DNA from 4 places in the Micromonospora sp. WMMD1120 genome. Region 1 is predicted to be linked to each of the others. Evidence: riboswitches for the same ligand, from Rfam matches in the RefSeq annotation. Region 1 holds a riboswitch; each other region holds the start of a gene.

Region 1 (7,757 bases):
CCGCGGATGGTGCCGAGCGTGCGCCGCGCCAGCCGGATGGCGTCCACGGCGGCGCCCAGGTCACCCCGGACGAGGGTGAGGTCGGACGCCTCGATCGCCACGTCGGTGCCCGTGCCCATGGCGAGACCCAGGTCGGCCTGGGCCAAGGCTGGCGCGTCGTTGACCCCGTCACCGACCATCGCCACCGAGCGCCCCTCGGCCTGGAGCCGCTTGACCACGTCGACCTTCCCGGCCGGCAGCACCTCGGCGATGACCTCGTCGACGCCCACCTCGGCGGCGACAGCGCGGGCCACAGCGGCGTTGTCCCCGGTGAGCAGGATCGGCGTGAGCCCCAGCGAACGCAGTCCGGCCACGGCGGCCCGACTGTCCGGCCGGACCACGTCGGCGACCGCGAGCACCCCCCGGGCCCGGCCCTCCCAGCCCGCCACGATGGCCGTACGCCCGGCGGCCTCCGCGTCCCGCACGGCCCACTCCACCTCCGGCGGTACGTCGAGATCGTGCTCCCGTAGCAGCCGGACCCGGCCGACCAGCACGACCCGCCCGTCGACGGTGCCGGTCACGCCCAGCCCGGCGAGGTTACGGAAGTCGGTCACGGCGGGCAACGCGCCCGCCTCGGCGGCACCGCTGGCGATCGCACGGGCGATCGGGTGTTCGGAGGCGGCCTCCACCGCCCCGGCGAGCCGGAGCAGATCGGCGGGCTCCTCCCCGCTGGCCGGCAGCACGTCCACCAGCGTCATCCGGCCGGTCGTCACGGTGCCGGTCTTGTCCAGCACCACGGTGTCCACCCGGCGCGTCGACTCCAGCACCTCCGGTCCCTTGATCAGCACGCCGAGCTGAGCGCCCCGGCCGGTGCCGACCAGCAGCGCGGTCGGGGTGGCCAGGCCGAGCGCGCACGGGCAGGCGATGATCAGCACGGCCACGGCGGCGGTGAACGCGGCGGTCGGGCCGGCGTCGGCGCCCAACCACCAGCCGAGCGTGCCGACGGCCAGGGTGATGACGATCGGCACGAAGACCCCGGAGATCCGGTCGGCCAGCCGTTGCACCGCCGCCTTGCCGCTCTGGGCCTGCTCGACCAGGTCGGCCATCCGGGCGAGCTGGGTGTCCGCGCCGACGCGGGTGGCGGTGACGACCAGTCGCCCGCCCGCGTTGACGGTCGCGCCGACGACGCCGTCGCCCGGCGCGACCTCGACCGGCACCGACTCACCGGTGAGCATGCTGGCGTCGACCGCCGAGGTGCCCTCGTCGACCACCCCGTCGGTGGCGATCTTCTCCCCCGGGCGGACCACGAACCGGTCACCGACGGCGAGGCGGTCCACGGGGATCAGCGTCTCCACCCCGTCCCGCAGCACCGCCACCTCCTTCGCGCCGAGTTCGAGCAGGGCACGCAGGGCGGCACCGGCGGTCCGCTTGGACCGGGCCTCGAAGTAGCGACCGGCCAGGATGAACACCGTCACCCCGGCGGCGGCCTCCAGATAGATGTTGCCGGCGCCGTCGGTGCGGGTGATGTCGAGGCGGAACGGGTGCGTCATCCCGGGCATCCCGGCGTCACCGAGGAACAGCGCCCAGAGCGACCAGCCGAACGCCGCCAGGGTGCCGAGCGAGACCAGCGTGTCCATTGTCGCCGCGCCGTGCCGCAGGTTCGTCCAGGCCGCCCGGTGGAAGGGCAACCCGCCCCAGACCACCACCGGGGCGGCCAGGGTCAGCGACAGCCACTGCCAGTAGTCGAACTGCCAGGCGGGAACCATGGCCAGCAGGACCACCGGCACGCTCAGCGCCGCCGAGACCCAGAGCCGGGTACGCGGACCGCGCAGCGGGTCCGCCGGCTCCTCGGCGGTCGGTGGGGCGGGCAGCGCCGCCGTGTAGCCGGTCTTCCGCACGGTCTCGATCAGGTCGTCCGGCGTGACGCCGTCGGCGTACCGGACCGTCGCCTTCTCGGTGGCGTAGTTGACGGTGGCGCTCACCCCGTCCATCCGGTTGAGCTTCTTCTCGACCCGGGCGGCGCAGGCGGCACAGGTCATCCCGCCGATGGCCAGTTCGATCCGGTTCGGCGCCTCGGGCAGTGGTCTGCTGCTGGTGGTGGTCATCGTCTGGTCCCGTCAGTCGTGCCCGTGCCCGGGAGTGCCGTGATCGGTGCCGCCGCTCGGGCCGGGCGAGGCCGGGGTGCTGGCGTTCCCGGCCGGGACGGCGCCGGCGACGACAGTGAACTCGGCGGTGCGCACCCGCCCGCCGTGCTGGAAGTCGAGATAGAGCCGGTAGCTGCCCGCCGAGGGAATGTCGGCGAAGAATGTGACGGCCGGGCCGGGCCGGGTGCGCCCGTCACCGGGCGTGCCGTCCGGGTGCACGTGCAGGTATGCCAGATCTCCCCGGCGCAGCGCGACCAGGTGCCCGTACGCGCCCAGGTAGGGCTCCAGGTCGGTGACCGGTCGCCCGTCGCGGCTGACGGTCAGGGTCAGGGGCGACGTGCGGCCGGGCTGTGGGGCGCCGGTCAGGGTCACCGTGTAGCCGTCGACGGTGGCGCTCGTCGCCGGGGCGGGCAGCGGCGTCTCGGTCGACTCGCCGGGGACCGTCACGTCCACCCCGAGGGTCAGCGGCTCACCTCCGGTCGGGGCGAAGTCGGCGAAGGCCCGCCACTGGCCGGGACCGGCGAGCGGGGTGTCGACCCGCCAGGTGCCGTCCGGGGCCAGATCGGGGTGCACGTGCCGGAAACCGGAGAGGTCCCGCCGGGCGACGATCAGGTGCATCTGCCGGTCGTGCGCCACGTCGTACCGGGTCACCGGGCGGCCGTCCGGCCCGGCGATCCGGAAGGCGAACTCGCCGGCCGGGGCGTCGACCGGTTCGAGGGTGTAGCCGCGGTCGGAGACGAGCAGGCCGCCGGGCAGTCGGTCGGCCGCCTCGTCGCGCACCTCCGGCGCGGGGGTGACGGCGTCGCGCGTTGGGGTGGCGGCGACGTCGCGCCCGCTCTCGGCGGCCGGGGCCGGGTCGATGACCCGCGCCACCCCGTACGTCGCGCCGAAGACCGCCACCAGGCCGGCGGCGAACCCGGCCAGTCGCGTCACGGTGCGCATGCCGGCCCGCCGATCACGCGTCGACGAGGTCGTAGCCGGCCTCGTCGACGGCGGCCCGGACGACAGCCGGGTCCAGCGGCTGGTCGCTGCTGACAGTGACCCGTCCGGCGGCGAGGTCGACCTGCACCTCACGCACGCCGTCGATGGCGCCCACCTCGGCGCTCACCGCGCTGACGCAGTGCCCACAGGTCATGCCCTGCACCTGGTACGTCGTGTTGACCATGGAACGTCTCCCTCTGCGAGTACCGGTACCCGGTGGGGGTATCCCACCCGGGAAGCACCGTACCATACCCCCCAGGGGTACGCTATCCTGGTCGGTATGACCGCACCCACCCCGATCCGTGGCTACACCGCCAGCAAGGACCAGCTGCTCGCGCGGCTCCGCCGCGTCGAGGGGCAGGTCCGGGGCATCGAGAAGATGGTCGACGACGACCGCTACTGCATCGACGTGCTCACCCAGATCTCCGCGATCCAGGCCGCTCTCGACAAGGTGGCGCTGGGCCTGCTCGACGGGCACGCCCGGCACTGCATGCACGAGGGCGCGGCCGAGGGGCGGGCCGACGAGATGGCCACCGAGATGATGGCGGCGGTCGGCCGGCTGATGAAGCGCGGCTGACGGCCCGCACTCCGCCGCATGGCTCCACCATGCCGGTCCGGGCGCCGCGACACCGACGGTTCGGCCATCCGACACTCCGGCCTGACCTGCGACTCCCAGTCGGGCTGGTTAGCATCTCCGACGATGGCCCTCCAGCTGCCGCCGCCCGGCCGGGCGCGGCGACGCCGACACCGCGTCGCTCCCGGCCGACCGGTCCGGTCGCTGACCGTCAGTGCTCGGGCGGTGATCGGTCAGCGACACGCGACATCCCGCACCGTGTTTCCGCGGCGATGGTGAACCAACCGGCCCGCTGACCCGTACCCCGCACCGGATCGTTTGGAGTCACGCCTTGGGTTCCGACCACACCCGTCCCGCTCCGTCCGCCCCGCCGAGGGTGCGACGGATACTCGTCTTGACGGTGGTGCCCCTCTTCGTCGCGACGGTGCTCGCCGCGCTGCTGCTCTGGCCGCGCGGTGGCGCGCCGCGGACCGACGGGGGCGCGGACGTGCCGCGTTACCCCGGCACCGTGACCCGGGTGGTGTCCGAGCCCTGCCCACCGACGCCGTCGACCCCCGAGGGCACACCGAGAGTCGGCGACGGGCGGTGCGGCACCGTCGACGTGCTCGTGGACGGCGGGCCGACAGCGGGTCAGCAGGTGCGGACGCCGGTGCCGGACGGACCGGGCGCGCCCCGGGTCGAGGTCGGCGACAAGGTCATCCTGGTCGAGCTGGCCGACCCGGTCGATCCCAGCACCAGCAACTGGAACATCGCCGAACACCAACGGGGGACCCCGCTGGTGTGGCTGGCGGTGGTCTTCGCCGCCGCGATCGTCGCGTTCGGTCGGTGGCGCGGGCTGGCCGCCCTCGCCGGACTGGCCGCCAGCTTCGCCATCCTGCTCACCTTCGTGCTGCCGGGCATCGGGGCGGGCCGCTCGCCGCTGCTGGTGGCAGTGGTCGGCGCGGCGCTGATCATGTTCGTGGTGCTCTACCTGACGCACGGGATCACCGCGCAGACCTCGGTCGCGGTGCTCGGCACCCTCGGCAGCCTGGTGCTGACCGGCGTGCTCGCCACCATCGCCACTGCCGCCACCCACCTCACCGGCTTCGGCAGCGAGGACGCGACCACCCTGTCGATGTTCCAGGGCGACGTGGACCTGCACGGCCTACTGCTGGCGGGCATCATCATCGGGTCGCTCGGCGTGCTCGACGACGTGACCGTCACCCAGGCGGCCACCGTGACCGAGCTGGCGAACGCGAACCCCGGACTGACCCGGTTGCAGCTCTACCGGGCGGCCACCCGGGTCGGCCGGGCGCACATCGCCTCCACTGTGAACACCATCGTGCTGGCGTACGCGGGCGCCTCGCTGCCCCTACTGCTCCTGCTCACCGCCGACTCCCGGCCGCTCGGGCAGATCCTCACCAGCGAGTTCCTCGCCCAGGAAATCGTCCGCAGCGCCGTCGCCACCCTCGGCCTGATCGCCGCCGTGCCGCTCACCACCGGACTGGCCGCCGTGGTGACGGCGGCCGGGCGCGCTGACTCCACGCCGTCCGCCGACAGCCCCTCCGCGCGCCCCCGGCCGGATCGCGCGGAGGCGTTGGCCGCACTCGCCTCACCGCCCCCAACCACGGCTGCCGATCGGCGGCCGGAACCGAACAGGAGCACGGATACGGCATGGTGACACTCCTCAGCGTGACCAGATCGGGCATCCACCCTGAGAACCGCGTCACTGGTCACTCAACGCTATGGCGAAATGACACTTTTGGTCGTCATCCCGGCGTAGCTCACCCGGTCGACTCTCGGGTAACCTCGCTGCCGGTCACCGAGGAAGGCGCGAAGCGGCGCCTGCGGTGCCACCGCCCAATCGCCAACCGGCGAGCCGGGGACCCAGGTAGGTGGGGTGAATCCGCGTCAGCGGTAGGGGCCGCTTCCGTCCCGAACCCGTCAGCTAACCCGGTCGGCGGTCGACGGAAGGGAACATTGTGACGGCACCCCTACGCCGCTGGTTGACTCCCGTGGTGGCCGTGATCGCCGCACTAACAGTGCTCGCCGGACCCCACCCCGCTCAGGCCGCCCCGACGAATCCCACACCGTCGGGCCACGAGGAGGACGGCGAGCCCAAGCTGCTCAACGACGTCATCGAGCAGGCCAACCGCGACTACTCGGCCGCGAAGTCCAAGCTGGACAAGTCCAAGAAGCGGCAGCAGGATCTGGCGCGCGAGGTCGCCCGTGCCCAGGCCGACCTGGACGCGCTCGCCCCGCAGGTCGGTGAGATCGCCGCCCAGGCGTACCGGACCGGCCGGATCGGCGCGGTCGCGATGCTGCTGGAGAGCAGCACACCGGACTCGTTCGTCCGCCGCGCGGCCACGCTCGACGAGATGAACATGATCAACGAGAACAAGCTCTCCGAGGTCAACGAGGTGAAGACCCGAGCCGAGCAGGCCAAGCTGGCCCTCGACACGGAGGTCCGCGAGCAGCAGAAGCAGACCGCCCTGATGGCCAAGCGCAAGAGCGAGGCCGACAAGGCCCTCGCCCTCGTCGGCGGCAAGGGCTTCACCGGCGGTCTGGTGGACGCCACCTCACCGGTAGCCAAGATCGGCCCGGGTCGGACGGCCGACGGTGACTGGAAGCCCCAGTCGTGCAGCGAGAAGGACCCGACCACCTCCGGCTGCGTCACACCCCGGACGCTGCACGCCTACAAGGAGGTCAAGCGGGCCGGCTTCAACCGGTTCGTCGGCTGCTACCGGCCCGGCGGGCCGTGGGAGCACCCGAAGGGGCGCGCCTGCGACTGGTCGCTGCAGAAGAGCGGCTTCTCCCCGTGGCACAACGAGGACACCCGGACGTACGGCAACAACGTCGCCGCGTTCCTCATCCGCAACGCCGACCGGCTCGGCATCTACTACGTGATCTGGAACCGGCAGATCTGGTTCCCGGCGACCGGCTGGAGTTCGTACAGCGGACCGTCGAACCACACCGACCACGTCCACATGTCACTGCTCTGACCCACCTGATCCCCGTCGAGGGCCGTTCCGCGTGCTGCGGAGCGGCCCTCGACGCGTCAGGCGGCCGGGTCAGACGGTGGCCGGCGCGGCCGGGTCGTCGAGCGTCGCGAAGCCGGCCGGTACGGCGGCCACCGGGCGCACCACACCGGCGGCGAGTCGGTAGGACAGGCCCACCACGGCGCACCGCCCCTGCGCCACCTCGTCGGCCAGCACCGGCGACTGACCGAGCAGCGTCTCGACGGTCTGCGCGATGTGCACGTCGACGATGCCGTCGATGTCGTCCACACCCTCGGTCTCGGCGCGGCGGAGGCTGGGCAGCACGGCGTCGACCACGGCCCCCAGGTGCCCACCCGGCGTGCTCCCGGTCGTGCTGGCCGTCCGGGCCGCCTGCACCGCGCCGCACGAGTCGTGGCCGAGGACCACCACCAGCGGGGTGCCGAGGACCGTCACCGCGTACTCCACGCTGCCGAGCACCTCCGGCCCGGTGGTGTGTCCGGCGGTGCGGACCACGAACAGGTCGCCCAGCCCGCGATCGAAGATGATCTCGGCGGCCAGGCGGGAGTCGGAGCAGCCGACGATCACCGCGAACGGTTGCTGCCCGTCGGCGACGGCGGCCCGCCGCCCGGCATCCTGGTTGGGGTGTCGTGGGGTGCCGTCGACGAAGCGCCGGTTCCCGGCGACCAGCTCGGCGTACGCCTGGGCCGGCTCGCGGGGGGCGGCCACCGGCTCGGCGGACCGCTGTGGGCCCGGCTGCCCGGACGTCCCGATCTGACTCATCCCGCACCTCGTCTCGACGTGTTTCACCTGGTCAACCGGCTTCTGCGCCGGGCCGGCGGCGGGCGCTGGCTCGGGCTCCACGGTCACACGCACGGTAAGATGCGTCAAGGGATGCGTGATTTAGATTTCATACGTTGCCCCGAGGACGGACGAGTTCCCGACACCCGCAAAGGCGGTCGCACGATGGCGAGCACACCGACGAGCGACAGCGGCGGCGGGCGGAACTGGACATTCCTCACCAACCACGGACACGTCCTGCTCGCCATCGCCCGGGACCCCACCGCCCGGCTGCGCGATGTCGCGGCCGAGGTCGGCGTGACC
Region 2 (7,757 bases), 1.7 Mb from region 1:
CGCCTGGTCAAGCGCACCAACGCCCCGAACATCCGGGAGGTGCACGCGGTCAAGGGCGTCTCCTTCACCGCGTACCGGGGCGAGGCGATCGGGCTGATCGGCACCAACGGCTCGGGCAAGTCCACCATCCTGCGGGCCATCGCCGGCCTGCTGCCGGTCAACCGGGGCGCGATCTACACCCAGGGCCAGCCGTCGCTGCTGGGCGTGAACGCCGCCCTGCTCAACGACCTCTCCGGGGAACGCAACGTCACCCTGGGCTGCCTGGCCATGGGCATGCATCCGGACGACGTCGCCCGGCAGGCGGCCGGGATCATCGAGTTCTCCGGGATCAACGAGCGGGGTGACTTCGCCAGCCTGCCGATGCGGACGTACTCCTCCGGCATGGCGGCCCGGCTGCGGTTCTCCATCGCCGCCGCCAAGAAGCACGACGTGCTGCTGATCGACGAGGCCCTGGCCACCGGCGACAAGGGCTTCCGCAAGCGCAGCGAGCAACGGGTGCGGGAGCTGCGCGAGGGCGCGGGGACGGTGTTCCTGGTCAGCCACCAGCTCTCCTCGGTCCGCGACACGTGCGAACGGACGATCTGGCTGGAATCGGGCGTCCTGCGCATGGATGGGCCCACCGACGAGGTCATCCGGGCCTACGAGGCGTACGCGAACAGCAAGTAGAGTGCCGGCGAACGTCCGGCATCGACACGGCGCCACGGGACCGCGTCGCCCGCGTTGGGGCGGCGCGGTCCGCGCGTTAAGGTTCATTCCGTCGCCGCTCGGGCGGAACCTTCCGTTAACGCATTCCTGAGAGTGAGGATCCGGCAATGACGCAGGACCAGACCACTGGCCCGGACGCCGCAACGGAGACCCCGGAGCCGTGGCGCCCCTCCCGGACGGTGGCGGTGGTTCTGGCCGGAGGCACCGGGACGCGGCTGGGTCTCGGCATCCCGAAGCAGCTCCTGAAGATCGCCGGCAAGCCGATCATCGAGCACACCCTGGCGGTCTTCGAGGCGGCGCCGGAGATCGACGAGATCATCGTGCTGATGGCCGCCGGTCACGTCGACGACGCCCGGCAGATCGTCGAGAAGGCCGGCCTGCGCAAGGTCACCAAGGTGATCGAGGGCGGTGACACCCGCAACGCCACCACCCGGATCGCGCTGGACGCGGTCGGCCCGGCGGACTGCAACATCCTCTTCCACGACGCGGTCCGTCCGCTGCTCAGCGGCCGGATCGTGCGCGAGTGCGTCAACGCGCTCTGGACCTACGACGCCGTGGACGTGGCCATCCCGTCCGCGGACACGATCATCCAGGTGGACGAGAACGACTGCATCACCGACATCCCGGTGCGGTCCCGGCTGCGCCGCGGGCAGACCCCGCAGGCGTTCCGCTCCCCCACCATCCGGGAGGCGTACCGGATCGCCGAGGGCGACCCGAACTTCGCCGCCACCGACGACTGCGGCGTGGTGCTGCGTTACCTGCCCGGCACCCCGATCAAGGTGATCGACGGTTCGGACGAGAACATCAAGGTCACCCACCCGGTCGACGTGCACCTGGCGGACAAGCTCTTCCAGCTCGCCGCGGCGCAGGCGCCCCGGCTGACCGACCACCGCAGCTACAGCGAGGAGCTGACCGGCCGCACCGTCGTGGTGTTCGGCGGCAGCTACGGCATCGGTCACGAGCTGACCGAGCTGGCCCGCCGCTACGGCGCCCAGGTCTTCCCGTTCAGCCGGTCCAGCACCGGCACCCACGTGGAGCGGGCCGAGGACGTCGAGGCGGCCCTGACGACCGCCTTCGAGGCCACCGGACGCATCGACTACGTCGTGGTCACCGCCGGCATCCTGGAGAAGGGCGCCCTCGCCGAGATGGACGAGGAGACCATGGACCGGGTGCTGCACGTCAACTTCGTCGGCCCGGTGACCATCGCCCGCCAGGCCCTGCCGTACCTGCAACAGACCAAGGGCCAACTGCTGCTCTACACCTCCAGCTCGTACACCCGGGGGCGGGCCCGGTACGCGCTCTACTCCGCCACCAAGGCCGCTCTGGTCAACCTCACCCAGGCGCTCGCCGACGAGTGGGCCGACGTCGGCGTCCGGGTCAACTGCATCAACCCGGAGCGCACCGCCACCCCGATGCGGACCCGGGCCTTCGGCGAGGAGCCGGAGCACACCCTGCTCGCCGCCGAGGCGGTCGCCCAGTCGTCCCTGGACGTGCTGATCTCCGACCTGACCGGTCAGGTGATCGACGTACGCCGGGCGCCCGGTGACGGGGCCACGCCGAGCGTGCCGGCGCAGGCCGGGTCGGGTCGCGTCGACGCGCCCGCCGGCGCGGCGTCGGCGAACTGACACCGGCGGCTGCGGAACCACGAACGGAGCGACATGCGCGGCGACCTGGTCCGAAAGCTGGCCGCCCGGTGCCTGACCACCGGCCTGGCCGTGCTGGCCTTCGTCGTGCTGGCGCTGACCGGCGCCAGCGGTTGGGGACTGGCGCTGGCCGTCGCCGCGCTGGCCGCCGCGGCCGCCGAGCAACGGATCCGTCCCGGCGCCGACCTCGTCGCGGAGACGACACTGATCGCCGCGGCGGTGCTGGTCGGCTATGCCCGGCGGCTGGACGACGGGCTCGACCCCGCGCTGGTCGCCACCGGTGTGGTCGTGGTGGGGCTGGTTCTGCTGGTGGGGCCGCTGCGCACCGCCGGCAACCTGGAGATCCGGGCCGCCAACCTGCCGGTACGAGCCTGGACCCCGCTGCTCGCCGACCGGCTCGGCACCGCGGTGCTCGGGCTGCTCGCCGTCCTGGCCCTGGCCGCCGCGTTCACCGTGCCGGCCGTCGTGGCGCTCGCCACCAGCCTGCTGGTCGGCGCGGTGGCCGGCGCTGTCGCGCTGGACCTGGCGCGGCGACGGTTCCGGCCGACCGGCGGGGGCAGCCCGGTGGCCCGCGCGCTCCGCCGGCACCAGCCCGAGTTCCTGCTGCACTTCTCCGCGCCGCCCGGGTCGGAATACCAGGTCACCATGTGGCTGCCGTACCTGCGACGGATCGGCCGCCCGTTCCTGGTGATGGTGCGCGAGCCGGAGTTCCTCGCGCCGATCGCCGCGGCCACCGACGCGCCGGTGGTCTACTGCCCCACCCTGCGGAGCATGGACGAGGCGCTGGTGCCGAGCCTGCGGGTGGCCTTCTACGTCAACCACGGCGCGAAGAACAGCCACTGCATCCGGTTCACCCAGCTCACCCACGTGCAACTGCACCACGGCGACAGCGACAAGGCGCCCAGCGCCAACCCGGTGTCGGGCATCTTCGACCGGATCTTCGTGGCCGGTCCGGCGGCGATCGACAGGTACGCCCGCGCCGGGGTGCAGATCCCGGCGGACAAGTTCGTCGTGGTGGGCCGCCCGCAGGTCGAGGCGATCGAGGTGCGCTCCGAGCCGGCCCGTGGCCTGGCGCACCCGACGGTGCTGTACACGCCAACCTGGACCGGGCACCACGCCGACGCCGACTACTGCTCGCTGCCGGTGGCCGAGGGGCTGCTGCGCCGGCTGCTGGAGCGCGGCGCGACGGTGATCCTGCGGGCCCACCCGTACACCACGCAGAACCCGGCGTCGGCCCGTCAGCTGGCTCGCCTGACCGAGCTGCTGGTCGCCGACCGGGCCCGCACCGGTCGCCCGCACGTGGTGGGCACGGCGGCCCGGGAGTTGAGCCTCACCGAGTGCGTCAACGCCTCCGACGCGCTGGTCTCCGACGTGTCCGGGGTGATCTCGGACTACCTCTACTCCGGCAAGCCGTACGCGGTCACCGACATGGGCGACGGGGGCGACCGGTTCGTGGAGCGGTTCCCGCTGGCCGGCTCGGGTTACGTGCTGCGCCGCGATCTGTCCAACCTGGACGGGGTGCTGACCGCCCTGCTGGACACCGACCCGCTGGCCGACGCCCGCTGGGCCACCCGCCGCCGCTACCTGGGCGACTTCCCGGCCGAGTCGTACGCCGAGGGGTTCCTGACCGCCGCCCGCCGGGAGCTGGCACCGGCGTCCGACCTGGCCGCGCCCGCACCGGCCTAGGCGCTCAGCGGTACGCGTCGAGCAGCGCCAGCACGGCCGCCGGGTCCTCGACGTGCGCGTTGTGCCCGAGGCCGGGCAGCGTGGCGACCGGCGCGCCGTACTCCTTGAGCTGCTCGTCGGTGACCATCGGGTCGTGTTCGCCGCGGGCCAGCAGCACCGGCACGTCGACGGCGGCCACCAGCGCGGCGAGGTCCGGCGCGCCGACGGCGAACGCGGCCGGATCCATGGCGAGCCGCCAGCGGCCCTCGACCTGACGCAGGCCGGCGTCCACCACCGGGGCGTCCGGTGGGATCAGCCCGGTGAGGCCGGAGACCCGTAGGTAGCGGCGGGCCGCCTCGGTGCGGCTGGCGAACCAGCTCACCGGGCGGGCCGCGATCTCGGCGGCGCGGTCCAGCTCGGCGGGTGTCCACAGTGCCTTGATGCCGAGGCCGACCACCGCGTCGACGGGCACCCCGGCGGTGCGGGCCGCCAGCGCGAGGCCGACCACCCCGCCCAGCGAGTGCCCGAGCACGACGAGCCGGTCGGCGGCGGCGAGGCCGTGGGCGATCCGGCCGGCGAACCCCTCGAAGGAGTACGACGGCAGCGCCGGCGCCCAGCCGTGACCGGCCAGGTCCGGGGCCAGCCAGCGGCCGGGCCAGCGCTGCTCCAGGTACGGTGCCCAGGGCAACCACACGTCCCCGGTCGCGCCCATGCCGTGCAGGAGCAGCAGAACCGGCCCTCGACCACCCGTCTTCTCCACCACGGCCGCAGTCTCCCACGGTTCACCGACAGGTACGAGAGGTGACATCCCCCGCGACGGCACGGGCGCCGTCCCCCGGTGGGGGACGGCGCCCGCGGCGGTCAGCGGATGCGCATCAGGCGGAGTAGCCCCGGGTCGCGATCCAGTTGGCCAGGTCGATCGTGGTGATCCAGTACGACGGGTCGGCGGCGTTCGCCGAGTCGGCGATCCGCACGGTACGGCCGTTGTCCTTGTAGCCGACGACGGCGATGTAGTGCCCGCCGCCGTAGGAGTGGTAGCCACCGTCGGTGTCGACGGCGTCGCCGACGACGTTCGCCACCACACCCCGGCCGTCGGTGATCGCGTTGACGACGTCGGCCTGGAGGCGGTCCATCTGCGCGGGGCTGGGCGCGCCGGCGAACATCCGGGTCCGGTACGGGGAGCCCTTCACCTCGGCGTTGAGCACCCGGGTGGTGTCCAACGCCGAGTTGGTGCCCATTTCGGTGGTGCCCAGCTCGGCGCCGAGCTCCTCCTGCGTGCGCTCGATACCGGTGGCGCTCAGCGCGTTGCGGGTGGCCGCCGGGCCGCAGTTGTAGTACGTGTTCTGCGCCTCGTAGTCGTAGTCGAGCACCTTCGTCGCGGGCGGCTTCGGCGGCGTCGGCCGGCGGGTGAGATCGGGGTTGCTCGTGGCCTTCGCGGCGGGGGACGCGGCGCTGGTGGCCGGGGCGGCGGTGCTCGGCACGGCGCTGGCCGAGGGGGACGCGTCGCGCGCGTCGCCACGGGAGGCCGCGACGTCGCTGCGCATCTCGGCGACGGTGGTCGCGGCGCGCTGGTCGGCGGGGGCGTCGTCGGCGGCGGTGAGCAGGGCGCCACCGGTGGTGGCGATCGCGAGGGCGGCCGCGGAGGCGGCGACGATCTGGTAGGGGCGCTCGGTGGCGAGACGGCGGAGCTGGCGCTTCACTGTGTGCTTCACGGGGTCCTCCACGGATCAGGGGGCGAGCGGCACACCGGGGCGGGACCGGTTTCCGGGCAGGCGCCAGCGCGCGGACCGTGGCCCGCGGATGGTGAACCGCTCAGGGGAACGCCCGGCGCGGCCGGGCGGGAAGGGCGGTGACCGGGGTCAGCTCACCGTCACTGGACGGGTGAGCGGGAGCACCGCCGCGCCGTGGAGGCGTGGAAACAAGCGAGGGGTGGAGAGGTGCTGCACGAGATGGGAACTCCTTCCGACACCGCCTACCGGGTTAGCTGACGGATTCGGGCGGGAAGATCGCCCTACCGCGGGCCGTGGCTCGCGGATTCACCCCGGACGTACTGATGGGTCCCCGGTTCGTCGAAGACGATTGAGCGGGTCGACGCGGCGTCGCCTGTTGCGATCGGTAACCGCATCGGACGGCACGACACTACTGGCCGTTTAACGCCCTGCCAAGCCGGGTTCACCTGCGTAAACCCGAATTGGCGCGGCAATTTCTGCGCGTATTGCCGATGACATGACTCAATGGGACATGCGGTTGCGCGGACACCTGCGGGCGACAACCGGACAGGCCGCCGGAAACACGACCACAATCGCGGGAACAATCACGCCGATCGCGTCGGTCGCCCGTTTTCACCGACCTGTGGTCGGGCTCACGTCACAGATCGGGCTCAACCCACGCGGGCCGGACGCCACCGTGCGGCGACCGCTGGCCGCCCCGCCCCGGCCACCGCCCGACGCGCCGGCGCCGGGTCGGGGCGTAGCCGGCGGGCCGCCGCGTACGCCTCCTCGGCGAGGGTACGGGCGGACTCGGCGGCCAGCTCCGCGTCGCGCCAGGCGGCCCGCTCAGCACCGGCGGCGGCCTGGTAGTCGGCCAGCCGCGCGTCCCGGACGACGCGGCTGAGCAGCACCTCCTGCTCCACCGGGTGCCGCCGGGGGTCCCAACCGTCGCGGTGCCCGAACACGTCGCCGAGCTGCGCCATGGTCAGATCGCCCCGCCAGTACGCCGCCATCGCCGTGCGGTGCAGATAGCGCTCCCGGGCGGCGTACTCGGCGGGGGTGTGCGGGGTCCGCGGGGTGGGCAGCGCGCCGGCGCCGGAGAAGCGCCGGGCGGCGGCGTCCGCCTGGTCGTAGGCGATCCAAACCTGCTCCAACCGCTGCTGGGCGGTCAGCCAGGCGGCGCGTCGCCGGCGGGCGGTCGTGGCCGCGCCGGCCGCGGCGACGGACACCTCCTCGGCGTACCGGCGCAGGTCGGCCGCCTCGGCCTCGGCCAGCTCGCGCGCGGTGGGCGCGGCCGGGGGTGGGTCGTCAGTCGGCCGTTCCCGCTCCGGTCGGGCGACCAGCACGGTGAGCAGCCCCAGGGTCAGCAGGAACAGAGTCGACCAGATGGCGGCGGCCTGCGGCACCTCGGTCACGAACTGGTAGAAAACGACGGTCTCCATGATCGGCACCTCGGAGGAAGAGCAGTGCGCTGGGGAGCCACCGCACCGGCCGACGGACCAGGGCGGGTCACCGGTCGGCGGGTGCGGAGCTGGTGGATCGACAGGGTGCGGAGACGGGACGATCGCCCCGGTTGCTCAGCGCCCGGGTGGCGCCCGTGGTGCCCGGCTGGCCGCATCGTCGGTGCGGGGCAGCCGGTCGGCGCCGGCCGCGCGGACCGGTAGGACCCCGGCCGCGATGCTGCTCCGGCCGGGCGGAGCCGTCGGCGCGTCGACCGACCAGGCCGCGGCGGACCGCTCGGCGGCCTCCGCCGTGGGCGTCGGGGCCGGGCGCGCCGCTGCGGGCGCGAGAGCGTGCCAGCCGGCCCACGCCGACGGCCCGGTGGCCGCTCCGGCCGACGCCGACGGCCCGGAGGCGGCCGTTGTCGGCGCCACGCTCAGGCTCGGCGGCGGGCTCGACGTCGGCCCGGCGGCCGTGGCCGGGCTTGCGCCGAGCGCCAGGGCCGCGACGACGGCGAGGCTGGTCAGCACCCGTGTCGCCCAGCGCGCCACCCACCACAGCGGACAGGTGAACGCGACCGGAAGCACGTCGACCA
Region 3 (7,757 bases), 2.1 Mb from region 1:
AACGTGGCGGCGACGGGTCCGACGGACGCGCCGGTCACCGCCGTCCTGCTGCACGGTTGGACGCTCGACGGGCGGGCCTGGCACCGGCAGGTCGAGGCGCTTTCCGCAGCGCCGTTCGGCGAGTCGGTGCGGGTGGTGACCTACGACGCGCGGGGGCACGGGCGGTCCAGCTGCATGACACTGCCCACCGCCACCCTGGCGCAGCTCGGCGACGACCTGGCGACGGTGCTCGACACGGTGGCGCCGCACGGTCCGGTGGTCCTGGTCGGGCACTCCATGGGCGGAATGACGATCATGGAGTACGCGCACCGCCACCCGGAGCACTTCGCCGCCCGTACGGCCGGGCTGGTCTTCGTCTCGACCACCGCCGAGGGGCACACGCACACCGTCTACGGGCTCTCGCCGCGGATCGCCCGGTTGATAAGGCTGGCCGAGACGACCGGCGCCGGGGTGCTGGCCCGGTGTGGCTCGTGGCGGCCACCCCGGGCGCTGCTGAACGCCCTGCGACCGAGCATCCGGTGGATGCTCTTCGGTGACCGCTGCGATCCGGCGGACATCCGCCTGGTGACCTCGGCCGTGGCGCGCGCGTCACTGCGTTCGATCGGTGGTTTCCGCGCCTCGATCGGCACCCAGCACCGGCTGGACACGCTCGCGGCGCTGGCGCGACTGCCGGCCGCCGCCCTGGTCGGCGACCGGGACCGGCTGACCCCGCCGCCGTGCGCCGAGTCGATCGCCGCGGCGCTGCCCGCCACCGAGCTGACCATCTGCCCGGGCGCCGGGCACATGCTGATGATGGAACGCCCGGACGAGGTCAACGCCGCGCTCACCGGCGTGCTGCGCCGGGTGCTCGCCGCGACGCCGGCCGCCGAGCGCGTCGCGACGTGCGCCGTGGCGGGGGCCTGAGCACGTTCCCGCACCTCGCGCGTGGCGGGTCGGGCCCGGGGCCGTACCCTTCTGCGGTTGGCCCGCGCGGTTCCCGCCGCCTGCCGGCGACAGTCGAAGGAGCGTGCGTTGACCGACCAGACCGGCCTGGAGCAGGAGATCGCCGTCGAGCAACGACACCTCGACCGGGTGTACGCCCGCCTGGCCGAGCTGCGGCGCTCGGCGGTGCGGGCCGAGCGGGACGGCTACCGGATGGCCCGGGTCGGCACGTTCGGCGCGCTCGTCGAGCGCGACGCGATGGTCTTCCACGCGGCGCAGCGCCGGCACACGCTCGACGCCGAGCACGAGGGGCTGGTCTTCGGCCGGCTGGACCTGCGGGACCGTCAGGTGCTGCACGTCGGACGACTCGGCATCCGGGACGAGGACGCCACCACGCTCGTCGTCGACTGGCGCGCGCCGGCCGCCGCCGCCTTCTACCAGGCCACCCCGGCGCAGCCACTCGGGGTGGTACGCCGGCGCACCATCCAGACCCGGGCCGAGCGGGTCACCCGGATCGAGGACGACCTGCTGGACCCGACCGGGGCGCCGGAGGGCATGACCGTCGTCGGGGACGGCGCGTTGCTGGCCTCGCTGTCCAAGGCCACCGGCCGGGGAATGCGCGACATCGTCGCCACCATCCAGCGGGAGCAGGACGAGGCGATCCGCTCGCCCGGCTCGGGCGTGACGATCGTCGCGGGCGGCCCCGGCACCGGCAAGACCGCCGTCGCCCTGCACCGGGCCGCGTACCTGCTCTATTCCGACCGCAGCCGCTACGCCGGCGGCGGCATCCTCGTGGTCGGCCCGTCGTCGGTGTTCGTCGAGTACATCGGCTCGGTGCTGCCGTCGCTCGGCGAGGACACCGCGACACTGCACTCGCTGGGCTCCCTCTTCCCGGGGATGACCGCCACCCGCACCGATCCGCCCGAGGTGGCGGCGGTGAAGGGTTCCCTGCGGATGCGCCGGGTGCTGGAGCGGGCGGCCCGCGACGCGGTGCCGGGCGGCCCGGGTGAGCTGCGGCTGCTCTACCGGGGCACGCTGCTGCGGCTGGACCGGACCACCCTGGACCGGATCCGGGAGCGGGCGCTGCCCCGGGGTGCCCGGCGCAACGAGGTGCGGCGAGCCGGCTTCGACGGGGTGTTCGCCGCGCTCTGGGCGCAGGCCCGCGAGGTGGGCGTTCCTCGCCTGCCGGAGCAGCCGGCCTTCGAGGCGGAGATCGCCGAGCGGCCGGAGTTCCGGGAGTTCCTCAAGGCGTGGTGGCCCCGCCTGCACCCCCGGCACGTGCTCGGTTGGCTGGCGCGACCGGACCGACTGCGCCGGTACGCCGGCGGCGTCCTCTCCGGCGCGGAGATCCGGTTGCTCACCGCCGCGTACCGGGAGCTGGATTCGGCCGGGCTGACCGTCGCCGACGTGGCGCTGCTGGACGAGTTGGACGCGCTGCTCGGCAAGCCGGTGCGGCCGGCCCGGGCGCGACGCGACCCGTTCCAGCTCGCCGGCGGGGTACGCGAGCTGAGCACCCTCGGCGAACGGCAGCGGGCCGCCCGTGCGGCGGCCCGGGAGCGCCCGGAGGACTACCGGGACTACGCGCACGTGGTGGTGGACGAGGCGCAGGACGTCTCGCCGATGCAGTGGCGGATGATCGGTCGACGGGGCCGGCTGGCCTCCTGGACCATCGTCGGCGACCCCGCGCAGACCGCGTGGACCGGCGACCCGGAGGAGCTGGACCGGGCCCGCGACCAGGCGTTGGGCCGGCGCAAGCGACACGAGTTCACGCTCACCACCAACTACCGCAACTCGGCGGAGATCTTCGCGGTGGCGGCGGCGGAGATCCGCCGGCTCTACCCCGACCTACCGCTGCCGAGCGCGGTACGGTCCACCGGGGTCGCGCCGGTCGCGCTGGTGGTGCCGCCGGCCGGGTTGGAGACCGCGACGGTGGAGGCGACCACCGGCCTGCTGACCGAGGTGGAGGGCACGGTCGGGGTGATCACGCCGGTGCCGCGCCGGGAGGAGGTCGCCGGTTGGCTCGGCGCGCTCGGCGTGCCGCGGTTGCAGGTGGTCACCAGCCTGGAGGCCAAGGGCATGGAGTACGACGGGGTGGTGCTTGTCGCGCCGAGCGAGATCCGGGCGGATCAGGGCGCCGGGGTGCGCACCCTGTACGTGGCGCTCTCCCGGGCCACCCAGCGGCTCACCACCATCGACCCGACCGGCTGACGAACCCGGGCGGCCGCCTGGAGACGCCACCCGAACAGTTGCACACATAGCGATGTGAACATACATTGGACCGGGTCCGGGACGGCGGCGGAAGGTTAGTCACGTGGGCGCAGGTCACGACCACCATCACGGGTCCGTCGCCAATGCCGCACACCGGCACCGGGGACGACTCTGGGGCGCGTTCGGGCTGCTCGCCACCCTGATGGTGATCGAGGCGGTGGTCGCCCTGCGCACCGGCTCGCTCGCCCTGCTCTCCGACGCCGGGCACATGTTCACCGACGTGCTCGGCATCGGGATGGCGCTCGCCGCCATCACCGCGACCCGGCGGGCCACCGGCGACCCCCAGCGCACGTTCGGGCTCTACCGCCTCGAGGTGCTCGCCGCGCTCGCCAACGCCGTGCTGCTCTCCGGCGTCGCCGTGTACGTGGTGATCGAGGCGATCCGTCGCTTCGGCGACCCGCACGAGATCACCGCCGGGCCGGTGCTCGCGGTGGCCGTGCTCGGCCTGCTCGCCAACATCGTCGCCTTCACCCTGCTGCGTGCCGGCGCCCGGGAGAGCATCAACCTCCAGGGCGCCTACCTGGAGGTGCTCGGCGACCTGCTCGGCTCGCTCGGCGTCATCGGCGCGGCGTCGCTCATCGCCGTCACCGACTGGTGGTGGGCCGACCCGCTGGTCGCGGTCGCCATCGGCGCGTTCATCCTGCCCCGCACCTGGCGGTTGGCGCGCGCCGCCATCCGCATCCTCGTGCAGGCCGCCCCGGAACACCTCCAGGTCACCGCCGTGCACGACCGGCTGGCCGCCGTGCCCGGCGTGGTCGAGGTGCACGACCTGCACGTCTGGACGCTCACCTCCGGCATGGAGGTGGCCTCCGCGCACCTGACCACGGCACCCGGCGCGGAGGTCGCCGCGGTGCTCACCGCGGCGCGTACGGCCCTGCACGAAGACTTCCGCATCGAGCACGCGACGCTACAGATCGAGCCCGGCGCGGCCACCGGCGCCTGCGGCTCGATCGAGTGGTGACCGTCGTTCTCCGTGGTGACGCACGCACCGTCCGTCACATCGGCTGCACACGTCCCACCGGCACCGGTAAGCTCGGTCCCGGCCTCCACCAGGCGGCGCCTTCCCGGCGCCGGTGGCGGTCGCCGCCTAATCGCCCGCGAGGGCGAACCGGGGAACCACGTTCCTGGGGTGCATCCGCGTCAGCGGTAGGGATCTTCCGTCCCGAACCCGTCAGCTAACCCGGTCGGCGGCTGACGGAAGGACATGCGTAGTGGCACCAGCACGCCCACCCGCCGCCCGACTGGCGGCGCTGATCGTCGCGATGCTCGCCCTCGGCGTCGCGCTCCCGGCCGGCACCGTCTCGGCCGCTCCCCCGACCGGCCGGCAGGCCGCCGCACCCGACTCCGACGAGGAGGGCGGCACTCCCGCGCTGCGCGCCCAACTGGAGGCCGCCAGCAAGGGCTACCTGGACGCGAAGCGCGCCCTGGACGCCTCCGTACGACGGCAGCAACAGCTCGCCACCAAACTCAAGGAGATCGAGGTCGAGCTGGCCCACCGCGACGAGAAGGTCGGCGAGATCGCCGTCGTGGCGTACCGCAGCGGCCGGCTCGGCGCGGTGTCGGCGCTGCTCAACAGCAACAACCCGGAGGGCTTCATGGACCGGGCCGCCGCGCTGGAGGCGGTGGCCGCCAACGAGGACCGGGTGCTCCAGGACCTGCTCGACACCAGGGACCAGGCCAACCGCACCCGGGTCGCGCTGGACGGCGAGATCAACGAACAGCGCAAGCAGGTGGCGGTGATGGCCAAGCGCAAGGAGCAGGCCGAACGCGCCCTGACCGTGGCCACCACCCCCAGGCCGCAGACCACCGCCGACAGCGGCTCCAACCGGGGCACCTCCTCCGCCAACGCCACCGCCGCGCCGCGTAACTCCGACGGCTCCTGGCCCTCGGAGTCGTGCAGCGTCAACGACCCCACCCCGGCCAACGGGTGCATCACCCCCCGCACGTTGCACGCGCTCAACCAGGCCAAGGCCGCCGGCTTCACCCGGTACGTCTCCTGCCACCGTTCCGGCGGCTCGGGTGAGCACCCGAAGGGGCGGGCCTGCGACTTCGCGGCGCAGAAGAACGGCTTCGGCGGGAACGCCACGGGCGGCGACAAGACGTACGGCAACAACCTGGCGGCGTACTTCATCCGCAACGCGGACCGGCTCGCCGTGCTCTACGTGATCTGGTACAGGCAGATCTGGCTGCCCAGCAGCGGGTGGAAGTCGTACAGCGGGGCGAACGGCACCCCGTCCACCGACCACACCAACCACGTACACCTGTCGGTCTACTGACCGGGGCGCGCTGCCGGGGGGTCCGGCCCGCCGGCAGCGCGGCCCCGGTGTCGGCTACGTCGGCGGGCGTACCCCGGATGACGCCGGCTGTCGGACGACGCGGCCGGCGCCGGCGGCGAGCATCGCGGTATGGCTCGGATCCCACCGCCCGCGCGCAAGGCGCTGCTCACACTGCACCTGGTCACCGCACTCGGCTGGCTCGGCGCCGACCTGGCGCTTCTCACGCTCGGCATCGCCGCGCAGCGTGGTGCCGTCGACCCGGCGGTGGCGTACCCGGCGGCGGCGCTCGTCGGCACCGTGCTGTTCGCGCCGCTGAGCGTCCTGGTCTGGCTGATCGGTGTCGCCAGTTCGTTGCTCACCCCGTGGGGCCTGGTGCGGTACCACTGGGTGCTGGTCAAGCTCGTGGTCACCACTGTGCTGGTCGGGCTGGTGCTGTTCCTGCTCACCCCGAACCTGCGGCACGCCGCAGAGCTGGGGTCCGCCCTCCCGGCACGGGACCGTGCCGACCTGGTGATCGCGCCCGCGGTGTCGACAACCCTGATGATCGTGGTGACGGTGCTGTCCACCTACAAGCCCTGGGGCCGCCGACCCCCGGCCCGCCAAGCCCGAGCAGCAACCCCAAGATAGACAAAGCCCCCGCCCCGCCCGCCCCGCCCCGCCCCGCCCCGGCGATCTTGCACTTACTGTGCCGATATAAGGGGCATGGCACCCATAACGACAACCGGAACTGCAAGATCGGCGAGGTCAGGGGGTGCGGGGAAGGGGCGGGGTTCAGGGGTTCAGGGGTTCAGGGGTTCAGGGGTTCAGGGGTTCAGGGGTTCAGGGGTTCAGGGGTTCAGGGGTTCAGGGGTTCAGGGGTTCAGGGGTTCAGGGCTGCGGCCAGGCGGGCGGCCAGGGCCAGGTGGGCGGCTTGGGCCTGGCGGAACGCGTACCGGAACAGCGGGCTCGGCGCGGTCAGGGTGATCTCCACGTCGATGCGGACCAGCCCGTCCGGCTCGGACCGCAGCCGGGTGTGGTTGCGCACCGTGGTCGCCGGCCACTGCCTGGCCACCATCACGATCTCGTCGTCCTCGACGACCAGCACGTCCGCGTGGTACGTGGTCCGGAAGCGCAGCGGACCCGCCGCCAACCGGTCGTTGATCGTGTAACTGGCCTGCGCGCCCGGCCGGGCCGGCACCTGACGGACCTGGACGATCAGCGGATGCAGCTCGCCGTGCCGGGTCAGGTCGCTGAGCAACGCCGCCGCCTCGGCGAGCGAGCACCGCGCCTGGACGGTGTAGCTGAAGGTATCGCTGCTGGGCACACCGTCTCCCGCCATCGCTGGTCGCCCGATCGTCCCGTACCGATGTCCGACTGGCAACATCGTGACGCGCCCGGGGGCGCGGGGACCCGAAACGGATTGGACGAGCAGCCGCTGACGGGGTGCCCCGGCGCCGTCAGGCGCCGGGCAGCACCTCGGGGGTGGCGACGCCGGCGAAGTAGGGCTCCGGGGCGCCGAAGAGACCGAGCAGGCCGGTCACCCAGAGCTGCCGGTGCACGAACCGGCTCGGCTGGGTGACCACCAGCTTGACGTCGCTGACCTCGGCGGTCTGGAAGCCGGCGACCATGGCGCTGATGCCCACGGAGTCGATGAAGGTGACCAGCCTCATGTTGAGCTCGATGCGCAGCGGTCGGCTCTTGGCCAGCACCTCCGCGATCGCCTCGCGCACCTCGTACGCCGTGTCGACGTCGATCTCGCCTCGCGGCGCGATCTCCACGACTCCACCGGACAGAACAGACTTCACGATCGACAGGCTCACGCGAGCACCTCCACCCGCCCGTCCCCCGGGCGCCTCATCAGTACGCGGGCCGCGACCGAGAGTATTCCTCCGATGGCCTCGGTCGCCACCCCTCGGGATGAGCAATTCGCGGACCCGGACCCACAAAAGCCGACCATATCCGTACTTTTCAGTATCTGATTACTCAAGACTTTTTGTTATCTGGGCACCGCCGATCGGTCGCGACCGGCCGCCGACGTCGTCGACCAGCCCGGTCACCACGCCGCCGACAAGGGTAGCGGTCCGGACCCGACGCGCCCGACAACCAGCCCACGGGGTACGCCCAGCCCGTGCCGCACCGGCGTGTCGCCGGCAGTCGTCCGATCCGTGCCCGTCCACCGTTGCCGACCCGCCCTAGCATCGGTCCGACAGACGGACAGCGACAGAGAGGATCTTCGATGATCAAGCGACTGGCGGGGCTGGCCGGTGTCGGCGTCCTGCTCGCCGTGGTGTTGGCCTGCGGTTTCGGTGGCGG
Region 4 (7,757 bases), 510 kb from region 1:
TGACCCGGGTGGAGCGCGAGAGCCGTCAACAAACCGCGCAGTCGCGCGCCGGGAATGTCGGTGACGGTGCCGTCGTCAGTACGAACCTCGAATGGACCAAGTAACCCGACCTGCACCTGGCAGATCTTGCCATGAACGCGAGACGCGTCCATGTCGCCGACGTACCGCCCCCCGCGCGTGGTGCCGCATGGATGGTGCTGCTGGACCGCGCGCCGCCGACGAATGGTGTGGAGATCCCTCCGCGTCGCCTCCGACCTGCTGGCCGGTGACCGTCGCGAGCGGTGACGACAGCTCAGCGCTTCTGCACGAACTTGACCTGGTGGCCGTCGGGGTCACGGACCCACGCGTAGTGGAGCCGCCCGTCCGGCGAGTCCATCGGCGCCACCACGCTCGTCGCACCCGCCGCCACAGCCCGGTCGTAGAACGCGTCGGTGTCCTCGCACCAGAGCACCAGCTCGGTCGACACGCCGCCGCCGGGGCTGACCCCGAGGCCCACGAGCGCGTTGGCGACCCGCGCCGACGTCAGGCCGATCCGGATGCCGGCAGCCTCCACCTCGACGTGTTCGACGGGACCCGTGGTCGGTGCCCGGAACGCCTCGGTCAGCCCGAGCCGGGTGTAGAAGGTGAGACACCCCTCCACGTCGGCGCAGAACAGGTTGATCTGGACCTGGGTGGCTCCGGGGCCGGTCATGGCGAGACCCTATCGGGGTCGATCGTGTTGGGTACCGACGGATGCGGCGTGAATTGGCACATCAGCGGCGAAGGCGCGGTGCCGTTCGGGGCAGAGTTCGGGTTCACCACCGGTGATGCCGGATTCGTCGGCTGGGTCAAGCATTGGGCCGCCGACAAGCCATGGTTCGACGCCGCGTAGTGCGTGCGTCAGTCGACCATTGACAAGAAGGCCCTGGCTCGGACTGTCGTCCTGGCCAGGGCCTTTCGTGTGGAGCGGGTGACGGGAATCGAACCCGCACTGTCAGCTTGGGAAGCTGATGTTCTGCCATTGAACTACACCCGCGGGCGGCACCACTGTACCCGAGTCGCCGCAGCCGTGCACCCAGCCACCCCCATCCGCCGGCCGGCCCAGCTCACCGGGAAGAAGTTTCCAGACGGCAACATATGGCCGTTCTCAAATGCTTCGATGGAATGTAACGTCTGCCACACGTTTCCAGCCACGGCGTGACACACCCCCTGCCACGCCGCCCAGAAAGAGGTGGGCCCATGGGACAACGTCCCAACCTGCTGACCCGGCGTGTCGCCGGCGTGGCGACCACGACCCTCGCGCTGCTGCTCAGCACCGCCGCGGTGGGGGTCGTTCCGGCCGCTTCGGCCTCCTCCGCGGCGCCGGGCGGCACCTGCGCCGAGCCGGCCGACAGCCACGCCGACGCCCGGGCGAAGCCCGGCGGCGCGGCCCGGCACGAGCCGAACGAGCTGACCGCCGCGCAGGTCCGCGAGCGGGAGGCCGACCTCGCCGCGGCGTTGCGGGAGCGCGCCAGCCACCGCGCCGGCCCCGGCGTGACGGCGCTGGCCACCGTCACCATTCCGGTGGTCGTGCACGTGATCCAGGAGAACAGCACCCGGGCCGGTGGCAACATCCCCGACTCGATGATCACCTCGCAGATCAGCGTGCTCAACCAGGCCTACGCCGGGTCGACCGGCGGCGCGGCCACCGCGTTCGCCTTCCGGCTCGACAAGATCAACCGCGTCACCAACACGTCCTGGTACCCGATCGTCCAAGGTTCGTCAGCAGAGCGGTCGATGAAGTCGTCGCTGCGGGTGGGCGGCAAGAACACGCTCAACATCTACCTCGGCGAGCTGAGCAACGACCTGCTGGGCTGGGCGACCTTCCCGCAGCGCAACCTCAGCAGCATGGACGGCGTGGTCGTGCTGAGCGAGTCTCTGCCGGGCGGCACCGCCACCAACTACAACCAGGGCGACACCGGCACACACGAGGTCGGCCACTGGCTGAACCTTTACCACACCTTCCAGGGTGGCTGCGGCGGCACGGGTGACGGGGTCAGCGACACCCCCGCCGAGGCGTCGCCGGCCTACCAGTGCCCGACCGGCCGGAACACCTGCTCGACGGCTGGCCTGGACCCGATCACCAACTTCATGGACTACACCTACGACTCGTGCATGTACCAGTTCACCCCGGGACAGGCGAGCCGCATGCTCACCGCGTGGAACGCCTACCGCGCGGCCTGACCGTTCGCGTACAGCCGGTGCCGGCTCCGTCGTGACGGAGCCGGCACCGGTTGCTTCTTCCAGGGCCGCGGTCAGGCGGCCGTGCACTGGACGTCGCGGCTGCGACGGGTCGGGCGCGTCTGCGGTACGGCTGCCGGCGCCGCCGCCGCGACCGGAGCGCGCGGATCGAGCCAGACCTGCACGGCCGGATGACCCACCGCGAAGCCCAGACCGTGCTGGTCGCGGCGGGTGAGCATCGCCACGTCGACGGTGAACTCGAACAGCCGCCAGTCGACCCGCGGCTCGGCGCGCGCGCTGCGGGCCAGCTGCGCCACCCGCACCGGATCGGTCACCGGTCGGGCGCGCCCCGCCACGTACGCCTCGTCGTCGCTCTCCTCCGGCGGGAACGAGTGCAGCGCGTAGCGGCCGTCGCGTTCGAGGTCACGGCGCTTCGGCGAGTCGATGATGAAACAGAAGAGACCGTCGTCGGTGATCACCGGGGACACCGGATGGACGCGGGGCCCGCCGTCGGCGCGGACCGTGGCCAGGTAGCCGAAGCCCGGCCCGTATTGCTGGAGGAGAACGCGGATCCCGTCGGCGAGGCGGGGCTCGTCGGCGGCGAATTCGGACCAGGAAGCCATGCCGGCATTCTATCGAACAAATGTACTAGCAGCGACCTCGACGCGCTGGTCACCGGCACCGAATCCGGCACCTACGGGGAACGCTATGGTTGTCCGATGCTGCTCTCCGACCGCGACCTGGTCTCCGAGATCAAGGCCGGCACGCTGGGCCTGGACCCGTTCGAGCCGACCCTGGTCCAGCCGTCCAGCATCGACGTCCGGCTCGACCGGCTGTTCCGGGTCTTCAACAACCACCTCTACACCCACATCGACCCCGCCATGCAGCAGGACGACCTGACGTCGGTGGTCGAGGTGCCGGACGGCGAGCCGTTCGTGCTGCACCCGGGCGAGTTCGTGCTCGCCTCGACGCTGGAGGTCATCTCGCTCGGTGACCAGCTCGCCGGTCGGCTGGAGGGCAAGAGCTCACTGGGCCGGCTCGGGCTGTTGACGCACTCCACCGCCGGCTTCATCGACCCGGGCTTCTCCGGTCACGTCACGCTGGAGCTCTCGAACGTGGCGAATTTACCGATCACCCTCTGGCCCGGCATGAAGATCGGGCAGCTCTGCATCTTCCGGCTCTCCTCGCCGGCCGAGCACCCGTACGGCTCGGTGGTTTACGGGTCGCGCTACCAGGGTCAGCGCGGGCCGACGCCGAGCCGCGCCTGGCAGCACTGGCGCACCTGGCCCACCCGCTGACGCGCCGGGACACACCGACGACGAGGGCCCGCCGCGACGGATCGCGACGGGCCCTTCCGCTCGGCCCGGGTCAGCCCGGGCGGCCGTAGCTGTGGATCGGGCCGTCGTCGACCTTCTTCATCTTGACCGGCTGGCCGGCCTGCGAGGCGTGCACCACCCAGCCGTCGCCGACGTACATGCCGACGTGGTGGATGTCGCTGTAGTAGAAGACCAGGTCACCGGGGCGCAGGTCGCCCCTGCTGACGTTCTTGGTGACGCGGCTCTGCGCGGCGGCGTTGTGCGGCAGCGACACGCCGGCCTTCGCCCAGGCCGCCAGCATCAAACCGGAGCAGTCGTACGAGTTCGGGCCCTCGGCGCCCCACACGTAGGGCTTGCCGATCTGCGCGCAGGCGAACTTGACAGCGACGCCCGCACCGCCGCCGGGGTAGCTGGCCGGGCAGGGCGCCGGACGCAGGGGGCCGCCGCCACCGTTGCCGTACACCTTGAGGCGCAGCTTCTGCAGTCTGTCGATCTCCTCGTTGATCTGCTTCTTCTTGGCCGCCAGCTGGGCCTCGGTGCGGGTGAGCTGGGCCACCATCTCGTCCAGCGGCGCCTTCTGCGCGGCCAACCGGTCACGCAGGTCGGCTACCTCGCGGACGTCCTTCTGCTGGTTGTGCGCGAACCGGTCGAGCATCTCGAGTTGGACGACCACGTCGCTGGGTGACCGGCTGCCCAGCATCGCGTTGACGGTCGAGACGTTCTCGCCCTTGTACGCGCGTACGGCCAGGGCGCTGACCTTATCCATCGCGGCGTCGACCTGACGCTCCAGCGGTGCGATCCGGGCGGCCAGCGCCTCGGTCTGCTTACGCTTCGCGGCCAGGTCGATCCGGGTGGCGTTGTGCCGTTCGATGATGGGTTCGAGCTTGTTCCAGTCGGCGTCGATCTGGCGCTCGATCTCGGCGACGGACGGGTCGGCGTGGGCCGCCGTGGCGCTGCCGGTCAGGACGACGGCGACGCCGGCCAGCGCGGCGAGAACTGTGGTGAAGCGGGACCAGCGTGGGCGCGGCACGATCGACGCCGGGTCGGCTGGCGCCGACCACCGGGACGACGGCCGCGGGGCATGGAGTGCCACCGGGGTTCCGTACTCCTTCTTCCTGACCGCCTACCGGGTTAGCTGACGGGTTCGGGCGGGAAGTCGGCGCCCTACCGCAGTGGCTGCGGATTCACCCCGAGGGAGGTGGGTCCCCGGTTCGCTCGGAAACGACTCGGCGGTGTCGGTCCGTTACCACCCGGGCTGGGCGGAGCTGCTGTCGAGCCGACGAATGACCAGAGTAGAGACGCCCGTTACCGATCCGCAACCCGCGCGGCCGTGACACTCCGTACTGAATCGCAGCCGCCACCAACGGTGCGTGAAGGTTTTTTCCCGAACAGTTCGCCAAATAGAAAGGTATTGACGTACGGACCCACGCGGCGCGATGGTGACCTGACCCTGTCCGAGAATCTAGGGGGTTCGATGCACCATCCACCAGTGTCGACCCGGTCCCGCGCGCTGCTCGCCGTCGCCGTGGTCGCCGCCGCCAGCGCGGTGCCGCTGTCCACCGGCCCGGCGGCCGCCGCCACGCCCACCGCCGACCGCCAACAGCAGTACGCCGCCGCGTCGGCCGAGTACGGCGTGCCGACCGTCGTGCTGCTCGGCGTCTCCTACCTGGAATCACGCTGGGACAGCAACGCCGGCACGCCGAGCACCAGCGGCGGCTACGGCCCCATGCACCTCACCGACGCCCGGCACGTGGTGAGCCTGCCCCCGCGCGGCCACCACGACACCGACACCGAGGACCCACGCGGCGACGACTCCCGTCCCGCCCGCGTCCCCGCGCCCCGCTCGACGACCGACCCCGCGCCGTCCACCGCCGCGTTGCAGACCGTGGACACCGCCGCCACGCTGACCGGCGTCTCGCCCGACGCGCTGCGTACCGATCCGGCCCTCAACATCAGGGGTGGCGCCGCGCTGCTGCGGGCGTACCAACGGGAGGTCGGTGGGCCGATCGGCACGGACACCGACCCGGCCGCCTGGTACGGCGCGGTGGCCCGCTACTCCGGCGCGGACAGCGCCGACGCCGCCGCGGCCTTCGCCGACGAGGTCTTCACCACCATCGGCGCGGGCGAGTCCCGGGTGACCGACGACGGCCAGCGGGTCACCCTGGCGGCTCGCGCGGTGCGGCCCGACCGGTCCTGGTTGGACCGGCTGGGCCTGCGCCGTCTGGCCCGCCCGGACGGGCTGGAGTGCCCACGCACCATCTCCTGCGAGTGGATACCGGCGCCCTACGAGGCATTCGGCGACGGCGACTACGGCAACCACGACCTGTCCGACCGGCCCGCCCGGCAGAAGATCGAGTACATAGTCATCCACGACACCGAGGCGAGTTGGGCGACGACCCTCCAACTCGTCCAGGACCCGACCTACGTGAGCTGGCACTACTCGCTGCGCTCGGTCGACGGGCACATCGCCCAGCACGTGCGGACCAAGGACGTCGGCTGGCACGCCGGCAACTGGTACGTCAACGCCAAGTCGATCGGTCTGGAGCACGAGGGCTTCGCGGCGCAGGGCACCTGGTACACCGAGGCGATGTACCGCACGTCGGCGGAGCTGGTCCGGCACCTCGCGCTGCGGTTGGGCATCCCGCTGGACCGCCAGCACATCATCGGGCACGACAACGTGCCCGGCACCGTCGCGTCGACGGTACGCGGGATGCACTGGGACCCGGGGCCGTACTGGGACTGGACGCACTACTTCGACCTGCTGCACGCGCCCCGGCTGGACACCGGCACCCCGGCCACCGGACTGGTGCGGATCGACCCGGACTTCGCCACCAACCAGCCGGCGTTCACCGGCTGCGTCACCGCCGGTGCGCCCTGCCCGCCGCGCGGGTCCTCGGCGGTGGTGCTGCGGAGCGCACCCGCGCCGGACGCGCCGCTGGTCAACGACGTCGCGCTCCGCCCCGACGGCACACCGAACACGATGGAGGTGTCGGATCACGGGGCCCGCGCCTCCGCCGGGCAGACGTACGCGCTCGCCGGGCGGCAGGGCGACTGGACGGCGATCTGGTACCTCGGGCAGCGGGCCTGGTTCCACAACCCCGCGTCCGCGCCGACGGCGAGCTGGACCGTCGGCGTCGTGGCCACGCCGAAACCCGGAAAGGCCACCATCCCGGTGTACGGGCGGGCGTACCCCGAGCAGGCGGCGTACCCGGACGGGGTGCCCTACCAGACGATCTCGCCGTTGCAGTACACGCTCGCCGCCGGGCAGCGGTACGCCGTCGGCGCGGTGCTGGGCGGCGAGTACTACCGGGCCAGCACCGTCGACGGCTCGTCACCCGGCGACTGGACGGTGATCCGCGGCGAGAACCGGTACGCGCAGATCCAGTTCGGTCACCGGATCATGTACGTCGACCTCGCCGACGTACGGTTGTTGCCGTCCCCGGTGGGCGCACCACGCTGAGCGGACGCGACGGCCCCCGGTCGGGTGACCGGGGGCCGTCGTGCCGCGTGCTGTGGGATCAACCGGGTCTGCGGAACCCGGCGACCGGCATGGTGTTGATGCTGGACACCTGCACCGGTTTGCCGGCGCGGGGCGCGTGCACCATCTGGTTGTTACCCAGGTACAGCCCGACGTGACTCAGGCCGGAGTAGAAGAAGACCAGGTCACCGGGGCGGGCGTCGGCGCGCGAGACGGCCTTGCCCTCGTTCCACTGGTCACCGGTGTGGTGGGTGAGGTAGATCCCGGCCGACTTGTAGGCGTACTGGGTCAGCCCCGAGCAGTCGAACGAGTTCGGGCCGGTCGCGCCCCACACGTACGGATCGCCGACCTGCTGGCAGGCGGTCCTGATCGCCTTCTGGGCGGCCACGGCGAGCACACCGTTGATGGTCGGGCAGCCGGCGGTCCTGACCGTGGTCTTGGGCATCGATGCCTCGAGCTTCTTGATCTCGGCGTCGATCTGCTTCTTCTTGGCCGCGAGGTCGTTCTGCTGCTTCGTCTGGGTCGCGATGAGCGCGTCCAGCTTCTGCTTCTCGACGTCGTACTTGGCCCGCACGGCAAGCACGCCCTCGACCTGCTTGCGCTCCTGCGAGGCCAGCCGGTCGAGGAGGGTGAGCTGCTCGGTGAGGGTGTCCGGCTTGGCACTGACCAGCAGCGCGCCGAGCTCGTACGACGGGCCGGAGATGTAGTAGCGCGAGGCGAGGTCGCCGACCCGGTTGAGCGCCAGCTCGCTCTGCAACGCCAGC

What was found. A riboswitch is a leader RNA that binds a small molecule or an ion and turns the genes downstream of it on or off. The one in region 1 is predicted to bind cyclic di-AMP.
Region 2: linked by a shared signal. The riboswitch ahead of O7634_RS19755 (C39 family peptidase) and the one ahead of O7634_RS12015 (hypothetical protein) in region 1 are both predicted to bind cyclic di-AMP.
Region 3: linked by a shared signal. The riboswitch ahead of O7634_RS02030 (hypothetical protein) and the one ahead of O7634_RS12015 (hypothetical protein) in region 1 are both predicted to bind cyclic di-AMP.
Region 4: linked by a shared signal. The riboswitch ahead of O7634_RS09630 (NlpC/P60 family protein) and the one ahead of O7634_RS12015 (hypothetical protein) in region 1 are both predicted to bind cyclic di-AMP.

The regions. Positions count from the first base shown of each region.
Region 1 covers NZ_JARUBO010000005.1:2,536,315-2,544,071, reverse strand. Annotated here, with positions in the region: gene O7634_RS12040 (heavy metal translocating P-type ATPase) at 1-2,084, opposite strand, end outside; gene O7634_RS12035 (hypothetical protein) at 2,097-3,065, opposite strand; gene O7634_RS12030 (copper ion binding protein) at 3,079-3,288, opposite strand; gene O7634_RS12025 (metal-sensitive transcriptional regulator) at 3,385-3,681, shown strand; gene O7634_RS12020 (YibE/F family protein) at 4,010-5,338, shown strand; cyclic di-AMP (ydaO/yuaA leader) riboswitch at 5,505-5,635, shown strand; gene O7634_RS12015 (hypothetical protein) at 5,640-6,659, shown strand; gene O7634_RS12010 (carbonic anhydrase) at 6,729-7,436, opposite strand; gene O7634_RS12005 (MarR family winged helix-turn-helix transcriptional regulator) at 7,620-7,757, shown strand, end outside.
Region 2 covers NZ_JARUBO010000005.1:4,207,277-4,215,033, reverse strand. Annotated here, with positions in the region: gene O7634_RS19775 (ABC transporter ATP-binding protein) at 1-666, shown strand, start outside; gene O7634_RS19770 (bifunctional cytidylyltransferase/SDR family oxidoreductase) at 813-2,330, shown strand; gene O7634_RS19765 (CDP-glycerol glycerophosphotransferase family protein) at 2,364-4,034, shown strand; gene O7634_RS19760 (alpha/beta hydrolase) at 4,039-4,776, opposite strand; gene O7634_RS19755 (C39 family peptidase) at 4,889-5,737, opposite strand; cyclic di-AMP (ydaO/yuaA leader) riboswitch at 5,968-6,109, opposite strand; gene O7634_RS19750 (hypothetical protein) at 6,394-7,164, opposite strand; gene O7634_RS19745 (hypothetical protein) at 7,300-7,749, opposite strand.
Region 3 covers NZ_JARUBO010000005.1:423,964-431,720, forward strand. Annotated here, with positions in the region: gene O7634_RS02015 (alpha/beta hydrolase) at 1-903, shown strand, start outside; gene O7634_RS02020 (AAA family ATPase) at 1,012-3,129, shown strand; gene O7634_RS02025 (cation diffusion facilitator family transporter) at 3,233-4,150, shown strand; cyclic di-AMP (ydaO/yuaA leader) riboswitch at 4,264-4,395, shown strand; gene O7634_RS02030 (hypothetical protein) at 4,452-5,465, shown strand; gene O7634_RS02035 (hypothetical protein) at 5,595-6,092, shown strand; gene O7634_RS02040 (SRPBCC family protein) at 6,325-6,768, opposite strand; gene O7634_RS02045 (STAS domain-containing protein) at 6,902-7,264, opposite strand; gene O7634_RS02050 (hypothetical protein) at 7,681-7,757, shown strand, end outside.
Region 4 covers NZ_JARUBO010000005.1:2,031,013-2,038,769, reverse strand. Annotated here, with positions in the region: gene O7634_RS09665 (BTAD domain-containing putative transcriptional regulator) at 1-116, opposite strand, end outside; gene O7634_RS09660 (VOC family protein) at 293-691, opposite strand; gene O7634_RS09655 (hypothetical protein) at 740-871, shown strand; tRNA gene O7634_RS09650 (tRNA-Gly) at 942-1,015, opposite strand; gene O7634_RS09645 (zinc metalloprotease) at 1,219-2,202, shown strand; gene O7634_RS09640 (pyridoxamine 5'-phosphate oxidase family protein) at 2,274-2,822, opposite strand; gene dcd (dCTP deaminase) at 2,919-3,497, shown strand; gene O7634_RS09630 (NlpC/P60 family protein) at 3,568-4,608, opposite strand; cyclic di-AMP (ydaO/yuaA leader) riboswitch at 4,622-4,757, opposite strand; gene O7634_RS09625 (N-acetylmuramoyl-L-alanine amidase) at 5,005-6,975, shown strand; gene O7634_RS09620 (C40 family peptidase) at 7,034-7,757, opposite strand, start outside.